DNA from 2 places in the Paraburkholderia sp. MM5482-R2 genome. Region 2 is predicted to be linked to the other one. Evidence: predicted binding sites of a transcription regulator. Region 2 holds the regulator's gene; the other holds the start of a gene.

Region 1 (8,916 bases), 1.3 Mb from region 2:
GCGGTCGAGAAGATCGAAGCGGCAGCCGACGCAGGCCTCGCGCAGTTCGTGAGCCGCGAAGTGACGAAGCTCGATCGTCCGGAACTGACGAGCGCGAAGATCATCGTGTCGGGTGGCCGTGGTCTGGGCAATGGCGAGAACTACATGAAGGTGCTGGAACCGCTGGCCGACAAGCTCGGCGCGGCACTGGGCGCATCGCGTGCGGCGGTCGACGCGGGGTTCGTGCCGAACGATTATCAGGTCGGTCAGACCGGCAAGATCGTCGCGCCGCAACTGTACGTCGCGGTCGGCATCTCGGGGGCGATCCAGCACCTCGCCGGCATGAAGGACTCGAAAGTCATCGTCGCGATCAACAAGGACGAAGAAGCGCCGATTTTCAGCGTGGCCGATTACGGCTTGGTTGGCGATCTGTTCACCCTCGTGCCGGAACTCGTGCGCGAACTCGGCTAAGCGCCGCGGCGCCTGAAAGAGGCCGCCGAAAGCAAGCGAAGGGCGCAGGACCGACCAAGTCCCGCGCCCTTTTTTCATAGCAAGGGAGGAGAACCGAAATGAGCTATACGGCGCCCATCAAGGACATGCTGTTCGTGATGAAAGAACTGGCCGGACTCGAAGACATCGCGAAGCTGCCCGGCTTCGAGGACGCGAACCTCGACACCGCGCGGGCCGTGCTCGACGAGTCGGCGAAACTATGCGGCGAAGTGCTCGCGCCGCTGAACGTCGACGGCGATCGCAATCCGAGCAGCTGGAAGGATGGCGTGGTCACTGCGACGCCGGGTTTCAGGGAAGCCTTCCGCCAGTTTGCCGAAGGCGGTTGGCAGGGCGTGCAACATCCGCTCGACTACGAAGGCCAGGGCCTGCCGAAGCTGATCGCGACGCCTTGCATCGAAATGCTCAATGCGTCGAACCTCTCTTTTGCACTGTGTCCGTTGCTGACCGACGGCGCCATCGAAGCGCTGCTAACCGCTGGCAGCGAAGCGCAAAAACAGACCTATGTGCCCAAGCTGATTTCCGGCGAATGGACCGGTACGATGAACCTGACCGAACCGCAGGCCGGCTCCGATCTCGCGCTCGTACGCACGCGCGCCGAGCCGCAGGCCGACGGTTCGTTCAAGCTGTTCGGCACGAAGATTTTCATCACGTGGGGCGAGCACGACATGGCGAAGAACATCGTGCATCTGGTGCTCGCACGTACGCCGAACGCGCCCGATGGCGTGAAAGGCATTTCGCTGTTTCTTGTGCCGAAGTTTCTCGTCAACGAAGACGGTTCGCTCGGTGAGCGCAACGACGTTCACTGCGTATCGATCGAACACAAGCTCGGCATCAAGGCGAGCCCGACCGCGGTGCTGCAGTTCGGCGATCACGGCGGCGCGCTCGGTCAGCTGATCGGCGAAGAGAATCGTGGCCTCGAATACATGTTCATCATGATGAACGCCGCCCGTTTCGCGGTCGGCATGCAAGGTGTCGCGATCTCGGATCGCGCATATCAGAAGGCGGTCGCGTATGCGAAAGAGCGCGTGCAGAGCCGTCCCGTGGACGGCTCCGCGAAGCAGTCGGTCGCGATCATCCAGCACCCGGACGTGCGCCGCATGCTGTCGACGATGCGCAGCCTCACCGAGGCGTCGCGCGCGCTCGCCTACGTCGCGGCCTCGCACTGCGATCTCGCGCATCGTCATCCGGACGATGCGACGCGCGCGAAGCATCAGGCGATCTACGAATACCTCGTGCCGATCGTGAAGGGCTGGAGCACGGAGCTGTCGATCGACGTGACGAGCCTCGGCGTGCAGGTGCATGGCGGCATGGGCTTCATCGAGGAAACCGGCGCTGCCCAGTACTACCGCGACGCGCGCATTCTACCGATTTACGAAGGCACGACCGCGATCCAGGCCAACGACCTGATCGGTCGCAAGACGCTGCGCGACGGCGGCAAGGTCGCGAAGGAACTGCTCGCTGGCGTCGCCGAAACGGTTGAAGCGCTTGGCGCGCAGCAGGGTGCGGCGTTCGCATCGATGCGCACACAGCTCGCGCAGGGCCAGCGCGCGCTTGGCGCGGTCGTCGATTTCGTCGTCGCCAATGCGAAGGGCGATCCGAATGCGGTGTTCGCGGGCAGCGTGCCCTATCTGAAGCTCGCGGGCATCGTGCTGGGCGGCTGGCAGATGGCGCGTGCGCAGCTTGCCGCGGCGACGAAGCGCGACGAGGACCGAGCGTTTCATGACGCGAAGATCGCGACCGCGCGGTTCTACGCCGAGCACGTGTTGCCGCAGGCGGCGGCGCTCGAAGTGGCGATCGTCAGCGCGAAGGGGGGCGAGGGCGTGCTGGCTTTGTCGGAAGACCAGTTCTGAGCATGCCTCGATGCCGGCCGCGATCGCGGCAGCACATTGAAATGCAAACGGCGCCCCGCGAGGCGCCGTTTGTTTGTCCGGCTGCTGTTTGTTGCGGCCTGCGCCGCGGCCAGGGCCGCGTCAGCGCACGCACTCAAACTCACGCATACGCCGGCCGATGCTCGCCCGCGGTCTCGCCGAGATAGCGATGCACCGACAGATCGTCCGCGCGAATCGCGGGCTGCTTGCCCGACATCAAGTCGGCGAGCAGTTGGCCCGAGCCGCACGACATCGTCCAGCCAAGCGTGCCGTGGCCGGTGTTCAGGAACAGGTTCGGCACCGGCGTGCGGCCGACGATCGGCGTGCCGTCCGGCGTCATCGGCCGCAGACCGCTCCAGAACGTCGCCTTCGACGTGTCGCCGCCGCCCGGGAACAGGTCATTCACAGAAAGCTCGAGCGTCTCGCGGCGCGCCTGGCGCAGCGATTTGTCGAAGCCGACGATCTCGGCCATCCCGCCGACGCGAATTCGGTCGTCGAAGCGCGTGATCGCGATCTTGTAGGTCTCATCGAGCACGGTCGACACCGGCGCGGCAGCCGCGTCGACGATCGGCGCGGTGATCGAATAGCCCTTCAGCGGATAGACCGGAATCTTCACTATGCCATCGAGGAAGCGCGTCGAATACGAGCCGAGCGCGACCACGAACGAATCCGCGCGCACGAGTTCGCTGCCGCACTGCACGCCGGCGATGCGGCCGCCCGCCATCGCGAGCGCGTCGATCGACGTGTTGTAGCGGAACTTGACGCCCAGTTCCTCGGCGAGCGCCGCGAGGCGCGTCGTGAACATCTGGCAGTCGCCGGTTTCGTCGCCGGGCAGGCGCAGGCCGCCGGTGAGCTTGTGCGACACCGCGGCGAGGGCTGGTTCGGCCTTGGCGAGTTCGTCGGCCGTCAGCAGTTCGTATGGCACGTTGGCTTCCTGCAGCACGGCGATGTCTTTCGCGGCGCCGTCGAACTGCTGTTGCGTGCGAAATACCTGCAGCGTGCCGCCGGTGCGGCCTTCGTACTCGATGCCGGTGTCGGCGCGCAACGCCTGCAGGCAGTCGCGGCTGTATTCTGCCAGCCGCACCATACGGCCCTTGTTCACCGCATAGCGCGGCGCCGTGCAGTTCTGCAGCATCTGCCACATCCATTGCAGTTGGAACGCGGTGCCGTCGACGCGAATCGCTAGCGGCGCGTGCTTCTGGAACATCCACTTGACGGCCTTCAGCGGCACGCCCGGGGCGGCCCACGGCGAAGCGTAGCCCGGCGAGATCTGGCCCGCGTTGGCGAAACTGGTTTCGAGCGCCGGGCCGGCCTCGCGATCGATAACGGTCACTTCGTGACCGGCGCGCGCGAGGTAATACGCACTCGTCACGCCGACGACGCCACTGCCCAAAACGACGACTCGCATAGCTGCTCCAGATATCCAAAAATTGAGTGAAGGCAAGGCGCTCGTCGGAGCTTCGATCTGATTCGATTCGACGAGCTGCAATGTGAGGTGAAATGCCGTTTGCCCAGTGTTAACCGCTATACTATTAACTGTGAGACAGGTTTTGTTATTGTATTTTCATCATTTTTAGAAAAAACACCATGCGTACCCAGCGCCAGCCCGTGCGGGCTCTCGACAAGCTCGATCACAAGATCCTGCGGCTCCTGCAGCAGGACGGCCGTATGGCGATGAAGGACCTGGCGGAGCAGGTCGGTCTGTCGGTGACGCCGTGCATCGAGCGCGTCAAGCGGATGGAGCGCGACGGCGTGATCACCGGCTACTACGCCCGCGTGAACCCGGCCGAGCTGGGCGCGGCGCTGCTCGTGTTCGTCGAGATCACGCTCGATCACAAGAGTGGCAACATGTTCGATCTGTTCCGGCGCGAGGTGCAGAAGATCCCCGAGGTGCTCGAGTGCCACCTCGTGTCGGGCGATTTCGACTATCTGATCAAGGCGCGCATCGGCGAAATGGCCGATTACCGCAAGTTGCTCGGCGATATCCTGCTGCAGCTGCCGGGCGCGGTGCAGTCGAAGAGCTATGTGGTGATGGAGGAAATCAAGGAGACGCTGACGATCGCGGTGGGCGAGTAGGTGCCGGTTCACTGACGGGGTTGGACAAGCATCAAGCGACCAACGAAGTGCTCGACAAACGGCGTAAATACTGTATATTTATACAGGTATTTTGCGCCGCTTTCCTTTGGCGCTTCCCGTTTGTGTTTGCTTTGCGTGGCCCGCCGTGGATGACCCCGACACCCCTGACATTCCCGAATTTCCGATCGCGCCGCCGGCGCCTCGCAAGGGGCGCGGCGCGGTCACGAACCTGCAAGGCCGCTACGAAGTCGACCAGCGCGAAGCCGTCCACGACGGCTGGCAGACGGCCGACGAAGACGGGGAGCCGAAGGTCCTGCGCACGCAGGTGTTCGAGGAGCGCGCAAAAACCATCCTCACACGCAATGCGTCGCCGGACATTCCGTTCAATGTGTCGCTGAATCCTTACCGGGGCTGCGAACACGGCTGCATCTATTGCTTCGCGCGGCCCACGCACAGCTACCTGGGCTTGTCGCCCGGGCTCGATTTCGAAAGCCGCATCTACGCGAAGATCAACGCGCCCGAACTGCTCGAGCGGGAACTGTCGAAGAAGTCCTATGTACCCGAGCCGATCGCGCTCGGCGTCGCCACCGATGCATGGCAGCCGGCCGAACGTGACTTGCGTCTTACGCGTCGTGTGATCGAGGTGCTCAGCGAGCGCAACCACCCGTTCGCGGCGATCACCAAATCATCGCTGATCGAGCGCGACATCGACCTGCTTGCGCCGATGGCCGGGCGCGGGCAATTCATGGCGGCGATCACCATCACCACGCTGGACGCAGACATCGCGCGCACGCTCGAACCGCGCGCGGCCACGCCGTCGCGCCGGCTGCGCACGATCCGTACGCTCAGCGAGGCGGGCATTCCGGTCGGCGTCAGCATCGCGCCGGTGATCCCGTTCGTCACCGAACCGGATATGGAGCGCGTGCTCGAAGCATGCGCCGAAGCGGGCGCCAGCAATGCGAGCTATATCGTGCTGCGGCTGCCGTGGGAGGTCGCGCCGCTGTTCAAGGATTGGCTGGGCGCACATTTCCCGGATCGGGCCGAGCGCGTGATGAGCCGTGTGCGCGACATGCGAGGCGGCAAGGATTACGATTCTTCGTTCTCGACCCGCATGAAGGGAGAGGGCTTATGGGCGGATCTGCTCAGGCAGCGCTTTCACAAGGCCGTGCGCCGGTTAGGGTTGAACGGGCGCGACCGCGGCATTCTCGACATGTCGCATTTCCGCCGGATCGAGCCGCCGCGCGCCGAACAGGTGAGCGCACCGGCGCGCGACAATCCGCAACTGAGGCTTTTCTAGCGCGCAGGAACGTCTGCGGGTCCCGCCACGGGGGCATTACTGCGAAATCGCTTTGGCCGCTTCGACCTGACTTTCGAAGTAGGTCTGGAACGCGAGCGCGAGACCGGTCATCAGCAGAAACGCACCGATCAGCAGCGAAAAGATCACGACGAAAATGACCGTCCAGCCGGAGCGGCTTTTGCGTTGCGTGTGGGTGTTGAATTGCGCATCCCATTTCTGATCAGGACGCAGCCCGTAGACGAGCGCCGCCAGAAACGCGGCAAACAGCGAAACCGCGCCGATCGGCGCGAGCACCCAGCCCAGGATCGACGCGCGCTCGGTCGCGACCAGCAGCATCACGCCGGGAATGCCGATCAGCGTGCCGAGTAGATGCGCCCAGCCGTAGATGTCTCGGGTGCCATACAGATAGAAGCGGTGGGCGCCGAGGCTGCCGAACAGGAACGCCAACGCGGCGGTGAGCGTCTTGGATCTGAAGCGCGGGGAAGTCGAGGCAGCGGTGGGCATGAACGCGTGGGCAGAGTGACGGGCGGTCGAAAGGAGCGGCGCGCCGCGGGGGGCGCGGACCGACGCGCATTCTACGCCTGCGGCGCGCGGGTGGTCACGTGGAGGACGATCGCCCAGGCTGAAAGCGGGGCGGCGAGATGCGCCGGACCTGGCTCAGGGTGAGTTCAGCCGGGCATGCGTGCATCCGCGCGTTACGGCGCTGAATACGTGATGCGATAGATTGCGCCGGCGGTATCGTCGCTGATCAGTAGCGAACCGTCTGGCAGCGGCAACACGTCGGCGGGGCGGCCCCAGACCGATTCGCCGGGTTGCAGCCAGCCTTCGGCAAAGACCTGCTGGCGTGCGTGGCTGCCGTCAGGGTCGGTGATCACGCGCACGACGCGGTAGCCGACCTTCTTGCTGCGGTTCCACGAGCCGTGCTCGGCGATGAAGATATTGTTGCGGTAGTCGGCTGGAAACATCGGGCCGTCGTAGAAGCGCATGCCAAGCGCCGCCACGTGCGCGCCAAGCTTGACCACTGGCGGCGTGAATTCGCTGCACGGATGATCCTTACCGAACTCGGGGTCGGGCGTGTCGCCGCCGTGACAGTACGGAAAGCCGAAGTTCATGCCGACATGCGGCGCGCGGTTGAGCTTGTCGCTCGGAATATCGTCGCCGAGCAGGTCGCGACCGTTGTCGGTGAACCACAGTTCGTGGGTGACCGGATGCCACGCGAAGCCGACCGAATTGCGGATGCCGCGCGCGACGACCTCGTAGTGGCTGCCGTCCGGGTTCATGCGGCCAATCATCGCAAAGCGGTCCGGATCTCTCTGGCAAATGTTGCACGGCGCGCCTTGCGGCACGTACAGCTTGCCATCCGGGCCGAACGCGATGAATTTCCAGCCGTGATGCGTGTCCGTCGGCAGCTTGTCGGTGACAACGACCGGTTTCGGCGGATCGTTCAGGTGCGAGTCGATCGCATCGAAGCGCACGATTTTCGACACGGCCGACACATACAGCGCGCCGTCGCGCCACGCGACGCCAGCGGGCATCTGCAGCCCGGACGCGATCACGTGGTGACCCGTCACGCGGCCGTTCCGCAGCTCGAGCGCATACACATGGCCATCGTCGCTGCCCACGTAGAGAATGCCCTTGGGCGACAACGTCATCGCGCGCGCGCTCGGCACCTCGTCCGACAACACTTCGATGTGAAAGCCCGGCGGCAGCTTGATTTTCTCGATGGGCAGCGCGGCGATTGCCGTCAACGCCTGCGCGGCGATAACCGCGGCCGCTACCGCACGTAGAATCCGGCTGCACGAGGTGCGCGAAAGTCCAGCAAAGCGTACGAAAAAGGCACAAAAGGCGAACGGAAACGGGAGTTTCGGCTGGCGTTGCACAGGCGCTCCTTCAGGTAATTCGGGCGTTTGAACGGGTTCTCGCACCTCTTGTAGAAGGTGGGTGCAGCCCGGTTCCGCAGTTTATCCCGGTAAGTGTTTGTTATGGCGTCGGTTTCCCGCTATAATCGCGTGTTTCAGTCGTTCCGAACCCCGGTTTTCAAGGATTCTAGTATGGTCATCATCCGCTTGGCTCGCGGCGGCTCCAAGAAGCGCCCGTTCTACAACATCGTCGCCACCGACTCGCGCAGCCGTCGTGACGGCCGCTTCATCGAGCGCGTCGGTTTCTACAACCCGGTCGCTACGAAGGGCGAGTCCCTGCGTATCGCTCAGGATCGCCTGACGTACTGGCAAGGTGTTGGCGCGCAACTGTCGCCGACCGTCGAACGTCTCGTGAAGGAAGCGCAAAAGGCGCAGCCGGCTGCTTGATATGGCGGCCCGCAGGCGTATCGTCGTCGGTTCGGCCGGCGGCTCGCGCAACTCGCGTGAGCAGTCCGATGCGCAATTTGTTTTACTGAAGCAGACGCCAAAGCAGGCTGCGAAGTTGTTGTCGAGGTTATTCGATGTCTGAGCGTGATTCCGGCAGTTCTGGTAGCGTCAAGGCAGCTTCGCGCGCAAAGGCGTCTGGTCAGGCGTCGTTCGGTGCATTCGTCCGCAAGCCGGTCGAACGAACCGACGGCAAGGCGAAAGAGGCGCAAGCCAATGCCGCGAACGCCGATTTCGAAGCGGCAGAAATGCGCATCGAAACGGCGGCAAGCTGGCCGGCCGATGCGGTCGAAGTCGGCGCAATCGTCGACGCCTATGGTCTCAAAGGCTGGGTCAAGGTAGCCGCGCATGCGGATGCCGGGCAAGGCGGCGACGTCTTGCTGAGCGCGAAACGCTGGTGGCTGGTGAAAGGCCAGGAGCGCAAATCGGCGCCGTCCTTGCAGGCCAAAACACATAGCGACAGCGTGGTCGCCCGTCTGGGTGGCGTCGCTGACCGCGATACGGCGTTGGCTTTGCGCGGTTCCCGCGTATACATCGGCCGTAGCGAATTTCCGGCGCTCGAAGCCGACGAATTCTACTGGGTCGATCTGATCGGCCTGGACGTGGTGAATCTCGCCGGGCTCAACCTCGGCAAAGTCGCCAGCATGATCGACAACGGCGCGCAGTCGGTGCTGCGCATCGAATATCCGGCGACCGACAAAAACGGCAAGCCGGTCGCAGGCGAGCGTTTGATCCCGTTCGTCGGCGTCTTTGTCAAAACGGTGGACCAGGCGGCAAAGCATATCGTCGTCGACTGGGAAGCTGACTATTGAAATCTATCGTT
Region 2 (8,916 bases):
AGCTCGTGACGATCTCCACCTGCGGCCACGCCGCATCGATTGCGAATTCGCTCGCGACCGTATGCGCGCGCACCACGCCGCGCTGGAACTCGACGCGGCCATCCTGCACCCAGCCGAGCGCGCCAATCTCAGGCGACTGGAAAGCATCGACCGCATAGGTGCTCGTTTTCACGACGTCGCGCGCGCTATGAATCCGGTTGTTGAACGCGACCAGCACGCCCTGCCCGCGTGCCGCCGCGTGCGCGGCGACCGTCACCGCATTTAGCAGGTTCAGCGGACCGTCGGCGGAGAGCGCCGACGCCGGGCGCATCGCCGCGGTCAGCACGACCGGCTTGTCCGACTTGACGGTCAGATGCAGCAGATAGGCGGTTTCCTCGAGTGTATCGGTGCCGTGCGTGACCACCACGCCGTCTACGTCGTCCGTCGCGAGCAGCGTGTTGATGCGTTGTGCGAGTGTGGTCCACAGCGGCAGCGACATGTCCTTGCTGTCGACGCTGGCGATCTGCTCGGGCGCGATCCGCGCGACCGTAGACAACGCCGGCACCGCCGCGAGCAACTGATCGACGCCGACGACGCCCGCCTGATAGCCCGACGTATTGGCCGCATCCGGGGCCGCGCCGGCGATCGTGCCGCCGGTCGCGAGCACCGCGATGCGCGGCAGCGTCGGCGCGGTGCTATGGCCGGGGGGAATCGGGAGAGAGGGAGAAGTCGAGGTATTCATGGCGGCGATTGTAAGCGATGCGCTTCGCGGCGCCATGCGTCGAAGACCGGACGCGGGTTCGGCTTGCGCGAGCGTGCGCAACGCGCGAGCGGGCTTAAATCTCATGCGGTGCCCAATTGCACTCATCACCACAAGTATTGACGACGGGTGCAAGTCCCACCCTAAGCTGCTCGCAGCCCTAAGCCGCCTCGCGCAACTGCGCCGCGATGTCTGCCTCGCTCAACTGCGGCGCGAACATCTCGATCAACCGATAGGCGTACGCGCGCAGGAACGCCCCCTTGCGCAAGCCGACACGCGTCGTGCTCGCCTCGAACAGATGCTGCGTGTCGAGCGCGACGAGTTCGCTGTCGCGCTTCGGGTCGTAGGCCATTGCCGCGACCACGCCGATGCCCATGCCGAGTTCGACGTAGGTCTTGATCACGTCGGCGTCGATCGCGGTCAGCACGACGTCGGGCAACGCGCCCGCTTTCGCGAACGCCTGATCGATATGCGAGCGGCCGGTGAAGTCCTGGTCGTAGGTGACGATCGGGAATTCGGCGATCTCGTCGAGCGTCAGATTCGCACGGCCGACGAGCGGATGATCCTTCGGCACCACCACGACGTGATGCCACGAATAGCACGGGAACGTGACGATGTCGGGAAAACGGTCGAGCGCCTCGGTCGAGATGCCGATATCCGCCTCGCCGTTGATGATCATCTGCGCGATCTGCTGCGGGCTGCCCTGGCGCAGCGCCAGATGCACTTTCGGGAACACCGACGTGAACTGCCGAATCACCTTCGGCAATGCGTAGCGTGCCTGCGTGTGGGTGGTCGCGACGACGAGGTGGCCGCTGTCCTGATCCGCGTACTGACGCGCGACGCGGCGCAGATTCTCCGCATCGAGCAGCATCCGCTCGATCAACTGATGCACGGCCTTGCCCGGTTCGGTGAGCCCGGTCAGACGCTTGCCACGGCGGATGAAGATGTCGACCCCGAGTTCGTCCTCGAGATCCTTGATCTGCTTCGATACGCCCGACTGCGAGGTGTAGAGCACGTTCGCCGCTTCGGTCAGGTTCATGTTCTGCCGCACGGCTTCGCGCACGAAGCGCAATTGCTGGAAATTCATCGTTGTGTCTCCGGTTCCGCCAGAGTTGAGTTATTGGAGCCGCACATGCCAGGCGATCCACGCGGTACGGCTGATACGTTCTCTCCTGTCCACAGCGCCGCACAGCGGCGCCGCCATCTCACTGCGCCGGAAACACCCGCAGCGCGCGCGGCACCGCGGTCACGCCGTCGCCGACCGCGAGTTGCAGATCACGCCACGTTTCGCGATCGAGTTCGGCTTCGAGCAGATTGCCCTCGCGACCGGCGAGCTCGACGCGCACCGAACCGCCGAGCGTCACCACGCGCCGCACGTCGACGACAATGCCCTCGCGATGCCCCGCCGCCTGCGGATACAACTGCAGATCGTGCGGCCGCACATAGGCGAACGCCGGGCCCCTAAAACCCGCCGCGATCGCGACCGGCAGCGCCGCGCCATCGACGACGAAGCCTTGCGCGTCGACGCTGCCGTGCAGGCGGTTCGCCGCGCCGAGAAACTCGTAGACGAACGGCGTCTGCGGATGGTCGTACACCTCCTGCGGGCTGCCGACCTGCTCGACATGCCCGCGATTGAGCACGACGATGCGGTCCGCCACTTCGAGCGCTTCTTCCTGATCGTGCGTGACGAAGATCGTCGAAATATGCAGATCGTCGTGCAGGCGACGCAACCAGCTGCGCAGTTCCTTGCGCACTTTCGCGTCGAGCGCGCCGAACGGCTCGTCGAGCAACAGCACCTTCGGCTCCACGGCCAACGCACGTGCGAGGGCGATGCGCTGGCGCTGGCCGCCGGACAGCTCCGACGGATAGCGCTGCGCGAGCCAGTCGAGCTGCACGAGCTTCAGCAACTCATGCACCTTCTCACGAATCACCTTCTCCGACGGACGTTCCTTGCGCGGCTTCACGCGCAGCCCGAACGCGACGTTTTCGAACACCGTCATATGCCGGAACAGCGCGTAGTGCTGGAACACGAAACCCACCTCGCGCTCACGCGCGCCGACCGCCGCGACATCCTGGCCTTGCAGCTCGACCCGGCCGCCGTCCGCGTATTCGAGGCCGGCGATCACACGCAGCAACGTTGTCTTGCCGCAACCCGACGGCCCGAGCAGCGCGACGAGTTCGCCCGGCGGAAAGTCGAGCGACACGTTGTCGAGCGCGACGAAATCGCCGAAGCGCTTTTGCAGGTTACGAACGGTGATACCCATTTACAGCTCTCCTTGCTTGAGCGGATGTCGCTGCGACGCAGGCGTGGCGTTGACGAAAAACGAATGCGAAGCGGACTGCGCGCTATTGGCCTGCGAAGCGCCGGACGGCGACACGGGCCCCGCATACGCAGGCACTTCGCGCGCCGCCGACGGTTCCGCCGACATATGACGCTCGGCCAACAGCTTGAGCCCCAGCGTGACCAGCGCCAGCAGCGCGAGCAGCGAGGCCACGGCGAACGCGGCCGAGAAGTTGTACTCGTTGTAGAGGATTTCGACGTGCAGCGGCATCGTGTCGGTCTGCCCCCGAATATGGCCCGACACGACCGACACCGCGCCGAACTCGCCCATTGCGCGCGCATTGCACAGAATCACGCCGTACAGCAGACCCCACTTGACGTTCGGCAGCGTGACGCGACGGAACGTCTGCCAGCCCGATGCGCCGAGCACGTGCGCGGCTTCTTCCTCGTCGTTGCCCTGCGCCTGCATCAGCGGAATCAGCTCGCGCGCGACGAACGGGAACGTGACGAAGATCGTCGCGAGCACGATGCCCGGCACCGCGAAGATGATCTGCACGTTGTGATCTTCGAGCCACGGGCCGAACCAGCCCTGCGCGCCGAACATCAGCACGTAGATCAGACCGGAGATCACCGGCGACACCGAAAACGGCAGATCGATCAACGTGGTCAGCAGCGCCTTGCCGCGGAATTCGAACTTCGCGATACACCACGACGCCGCGAGGCCGAACATGAGGTTCAGTGGCACCGCGATCGCCGCGGTGAGCAGCGTCAGTTTGATCGCCGACAGCGCATCCGGATCGGCGAGCGCTTCGAAGTAAAAACGCAGCCCCTTGTTCAGCGCCTGGTAGAACACCGCGGCGAGCGGCACGGCCAGAAACAGCGCGAGAAACAACAGCGCGAGGCCGATCAGCAGCCAGCGCACGAGCACCGGCTCGCTGACCGGATCGGGGCGACGCGCCACGCTCGCCGGGTGGGTCGGAACGCGGCTCATTGCACACCTCCACCGATAGCGGCGACGCTCGTGGCCACTGGCGCCGATCCCGTCTTGCCGCGGCTGGTGCGCCGCTGCAGATACCACTGCAGCGTGTTGAACGACAGCAGCATCAGGAACGACACGACCAGCATCACGACCGCGAGCGCCGTCGCGCCCGCATAGTCGTATTGCTCGAGCTTCGTGATGATCAGGAGCGACGTGATCTCCGACTTCATCGGCACATTGCCGGCGATGAAGATTACCGAGCCGTATTCGCCGAGCGCGCGCGCAAAGGCGAGCGCGAAGCCGGTCAGCAGCGCCGGCAACACGGCCGGCAGCACGACGCGGCGAAACGTGAGCCAGCGCGACGCGCCGAGACACGCGGCCGCCTCCTCCTGCTCGCGCTCGAACTCCTCGAGCACCGGTTGCACGGTGCGCACGACGAACGGCAGGCCGATGAACGTCAGCGCGACCAGCACGCCCGCCGGCGTGAACGCGATCTTGATGCCGAGCGGCGCGAGGAACTGGCCGATCCAGCCGTTGCCCGCATACACGGCCGCGAGCGAAATGCCCGCCACCGAGGTGGGCAACGCGAATGGCAGATCGACGATCGCATCGACGATACGCTTGAACGGAAACGTGTAGCGCACCAGCACCCACGCGACGAGAAAGCCGAACACCGCGTTGATCAGCGCGCCGCCTAGCGCCGAGAAAAACGTCAGCCGATACGACGCGAGCACACGCGGCGACGTGACCGCGCGCACGAACTGATCCCAGTCGAGCGTCGCGGTTTTCAGAAAGGTCGCCGTCAATGGAATCAGCACCACGAGGCTCAGATAAGCCACCGTGATGCCGAGTGTCAGGCCAAAACCGGGCAATGCGCTCGGCTTGCGGAAGGTCAACGTGGTCATGCTGGATACTCGTTCATGGTTGATGCTCGCGCGGTTGTTCGTTTTGCCGTGCTGCCGTACTGCGGTACTGCCGCACTGCTGGCCACCGGACCCCGGTTAGCCGAAAGCGCGCCCATTGGGCGCGCCCTTTTTCCCCTGGCTGTGATTCGGGCGGTGGTTCTTACTGCGGCTGATAAATCGAATCGAACACGCCGCCGTCCGCGAAATGGGTCTTCTGCGCGTTGGTCCAACCGCCGAACGAATCGTCGATCGTGTACAGCTTCAGCTTCGGAAACTTCGCGGTCAGATCGGCGGGCACCTTGCTGGAACGCGGACGATAGAAATTGCGCGCGGCGATCTCCTGACCTTGCTCGCTATACAGGAAGTTCAGATACGCCTCGGCCAGCTTGCGCGTGCCGTGTTTGTCGACGACCTTGTCGACCACCGCGACCGGCGGCTCGGCCAGAATGCTCACCGACGGCACCACGATCTCGAACCTGTCCGGACCAAACTCCTTCAGCGACAGGAACGCCTCGTTTTCCCACGCGATCAGCACGTCGCCGATACCGCGCTGCACGAAGCTCGTGGTCGCGCCGCGCGCGCCCGAATCGAGCACGCCGGCGTTCCTGTACAGCTTGCCGACGAACTCCCTGGCCTTCTGGTCGTTGCCGCCCGGTTGATGCTCGGCGTACGCCCACGCGGCCAGGTAATTCCAGCGCGCGCCGCCCGAGGTCTTCGGATTCGGCGTCACGATCGACACGCCCGGTTTCACCAGATCATCCCAATCCTTGATGTGCTTCGGGTTGCCCTTGCGCACCAGAAACACGATCGTCGACGTGTACGGCGATGCGTTGTCCGGCAGACGCTTTTGCCAGTTCCTGTCGACGAGCCCCTTGTTCGCGAGCGCGTCGATGTCATAGGCGAGCGCAAGCGTCACGACGTCGGCCTGCAGTCCGTCGAGCACCGAGCGAGCCTGCGCGCCCGAGCCGCCGTGCGACTGCCTGAAGGTGACGGCTTCGCCGGTCCTGGCCTTCCATTCCTTGCCGAATGCCTGATTGATGTCCTGATACAGTTCGCGCGTCGGATCGTAGGACACGTTCAACAGCGTGGTGTCGGCGTGCGCTACGCCGCTTGCGCCCAACATGCCGAACGCACCGGCCGCGCCGACGGCGAGCGCCGCGATCAGTTTTCTGGTTCGAGCCGCAAGCCCCATATGCCGATGGTTCATTTCAATTTTTCTCCGCGTGATGGTCCGCTGATGAGCGTCTGGTGTTGTTCTGCGTCGCGGTCACGTGCACATGAGCGCCAACCGGAGGCCAGTCTATCGAAGCGCTTTCATTATTAAAAATAATGTTTCTTCATTTTTTAATGCTCAAAAGTGGTAACGACAGATGCGCCGGCGGTTGGGACGCCGACAACGCCGTCATGTCGCCGATAAACGACGCCCCAGCGCGACCCTTGCGCCGAACTTAAAGTAAAGCTTGAAATGCGCCGAATACTGTATAAAAATACAGTCACCTGTTCATACATACAGTGGCCATGACAAAACTCACCGCACGACAGCAGCAGGTTTTCGATCTGATCCGCCGCGCGATCGAACGCACCGGCTTTCCGCCCACTCGCGCGGAAATTGCCGCCGAACTCGGGTTCAGCTCGGCCAATTCCGCGGAAGAGCATCTGCGCGCGCTGGCGCGCAAGGGCGTGATCGAACTCGCGGCCGGCGCGTCGCGCGGCATCCGCCTGCTGTCCGGGCAGGAGGACGCGCCGTATCAGTTCACCCTGCCGCATGCGGGCCTGATGCAGTTGTCGTTGCCGCTGATCGGCCGGGTCGCGGCGGGTAGCCCGATCCTCGCGCAGGAACATATCTCGCAGCACTACGCGTGTGACCCGGCGCTGTTCTCGAGCAAGCCCGACTACCTGCTGAAGGTGCGCGGCCTGTCGATGCGCGACGCGGGCATTCTCGACGGCGACCTGCTCGCGGTGCAAAAGCGCACCGAAGCGAAGGACGGCCAGATCATCATTGCGCGGCTTGGCGACGACGTAACGGTCAAGCGTCTGAAGCGCCGGCCGAACGGCATCGAACTGATCGCCGAAAACCCCGATTACGACAACATCTTCGTGGAAACCGGCAGCGCCGATTTCGCGCTCGAAGGGATCGCGGTCGGGCTGATCCGCCCCAGCGAGTTCTGATCTTTCGCTGTCGCCAGAACGCTTGCGCCGGTTTGTCCGACCCAAGCCGCATTTACGCCTGCATCTACGCCCGCATCTACGCCGAATCGCCTGGAGAGACTCATGGAACGCCTTGCCCGCCTGTTGCCCTTTCGCCAGTTCGGCCGTCTGCGCCATCTGCGCAAGCTCACGCCCTGCGCGCTAATCGAGGCGCCCGCTGCGCGCACGCCGTCGCTGTTCGACGCGGCTGCCGAAGCTTCCGGTCTACCGTCGTCGTTGCCGGCGTTCGCGCGCGTGTCGCTGAATTCGGCGCTGAACATCGCCGAGCCCGCGCGTCGCGCGCCGGTGCGGGTCTATCATGGACCGTCGCGACTGATCATGGTCGGCACGGTCGACGCCGTATGCCGTATGATCGATCGCTGCATAGCCGACGAAGCCAACGTGCACGGCGCGGTGTTCGAAGCGTGAGCGAATCCTGAGTACGCATGCAACAAGCACTTCGGATGTTCAGAGATTCGCGTGGGATGGGATCGTTCCGACCTCGCCGTGCTCGACGTTGATCATCACTGACGTGGAGTCCCATTCGATGACAATTCGGAAACGCATACAGGGCAGCGCCACCCGGCCGCTGCTGATCACGCTGATCGTGGTGATCGTGATTGCCGCGCTGGGCTTTATTTATGCGTCACCGTATCTCGCGGTGAACAATCTCAAACGCGCCGCCGATGCGCGCGACGTGCAAACCGTCAATCAGTACGTGGACTTTCCCGCGCTACGCGATAGCTTGAAGCAACAGGTGGGCGCCATGCTGACACGCCGCCTCGAGGCGGATGCCGGCAACAAGATGGCCACGATCGGCGCGGTGATCGGCGTGACGCTGATCGGCCCGCTCGTCGATGCCTATGCGACACCCGACGGCGTCGCGGCGCTGCTGAACGGCATGCCGCCGCGTGGCACGCCGGGCGAGCAACCGTCCGCGCCGCCAGCCGCGGGCGGCGAAGCGCCGGCCGCACCAGCCGCGGGCGACACCACCACGCAGGCGAGCGCACCGCCGCCCGGGCGTCAAAGCACGGCCGGCTATCGCAGTCTCAACGAGTTTGTCATCACGTACCGGCGTGGCGAAGGTAACGCGAATTATTCGGCAATCTTTCGTCGCGAAGGTCTGGTCACGTGGAAACTCGCGGCGATCAATCTGAACGAGTGAGATCGAAGCCTGGCCGGATGGGATGCGTGGCTGGCCATCGGGGCCGGCCACTCGACAGGGCCTATTCACATCTGGACTAGATAACGGGGCGCGCGGCTTCGTGTCCCTCACTAGCCCATTACGCCGCAGCCGCCTGCTGCTGCTCCTGCGCGGACGAGCACGCCACCAGAATGCTGCACGACACGCGGTCGAGCAGCGGCGTGTTGCCCGCCCCCATCCACCACCGCGACAAACCAGTCCTGCAGCGATGACCCACCACCACGAGGTCGACCTGCAACTCGTTGGCAAGATTGGCGATCTCGTCGATCGGATGACCGAATGCGAAATGCCCTTGCGCGCTCACGCCTCGCTCGGTCAGCCAGTTCACGCCCTCCTGCAGAATCTCGCGGGCCGTTTTTTCGAAGCTGCTGCAGGCGACGTCCGTCAACAGGCCCGCGCTCTGCGCGATGCTCGAACGCATGTCGACGACCGACAGCAGATGCGTTTCCGCCTTCAGTTCCAACGCCAGATCGGCACCGCAACGCAGGGCTTTCCGGCCTTCGCGCGAGCCGTCGTAGCACAACAGGATTTTCTGGTAGCTCGCCATCTGTTTTCTCCATTCGCGCGGAAAGCGCGGTCTGAATCAATCATGGTGCGCCGCAATTCGGCTTGCAAGGGATG

What was found. The regulator LexA, encoded in region 2, represses DNA repair genes until DNA is damaged. The targets are predictions, from matches to a motif close to ACTGTATNNNNATACAGT.
Region 1: a site for LexA is predicted at 4,503-4,520, ahead of OKW37_RS18415 (PA0069 family radical SAM protein). Genes of this name have one in related genera too.

What each region holds. Positions count from the first base shown of each region.
Region 1 covers NZ_JBNDLP010000002.1:3,385,504-3,394,419, reverse strand. The annotation lists gene OKW37_RS18435 (electron transfer flavoprotein subunit alpha/FixB family protein) at 1-450, shown strand, start outside; gene OKW37_RS18430 (acyl-CoA dehydrogenase) at 549-2,339, shown strand; partial or broken gene OKW37_RS18425 (D-amino acid dehydrogenase) at 2,479-3,888, opposite strand; gene OKW37_RS18420 (Lrp/AsnC ligand binding domain-containing protein) at 3,945-4,433, shown strand; gene OKW37_RS18415 (PA0069 family radical SAM protein) at 4,579-5,730, shown strand; gene OKW37_RS18410 (NINE protein) at 5,767-6,234, opposite strand; gene OKW37_RS18405 (PQQ-dependent sugar dehydrogenase) at 6,426-7,520, opposite strand; gene rpsP (30S ribosomal protein S16) at 7,782-8,036, shown strand; gene rimM (ribosome maturation factor RimM) at 8,171-8,905, shown strand.
Region 2 covers NZ_JBNDLP010000002.1:2,087,653-2,096,568, reverse strand. The annotation lists gene OKW37_RS12560 (asparaginase) at 1-721, opposite strand, end outside; gene OKW37_RS12555 (CysB family HTH-type transcriptional regulator) at 900-1,826, opposite strand; gene OKW37_RS12550 (sulfate/molybdate ABC transporter ATP-binding protein) at 1,945-3,003, opposite strand; gene cysW (sulfate ABC transporter permease subunit CysW) at 3,004-4,011, opposite strand; gene cysT (sulfate ABC transporter permease subunit CysT) at 4,008-4,904, opposite strand; gene OKW37_RS12535 (sulfate ABC transporter substrate-binding protein) at 5,065-6,111, opposite strand; gene lexA (transcriptional repressor LexA) at 6,423-7,073, shown strand; gene OKW37_RS12525 (hypothetical protein) at 7,176-7,520, shown strand; gene OKW37_RS12520 (DUF2939 domain-containing protein) at 7,639-8,256, shown strand; gene OKW37_RS12515 (universal stress protein) at 8,375-8,842, opposite strand.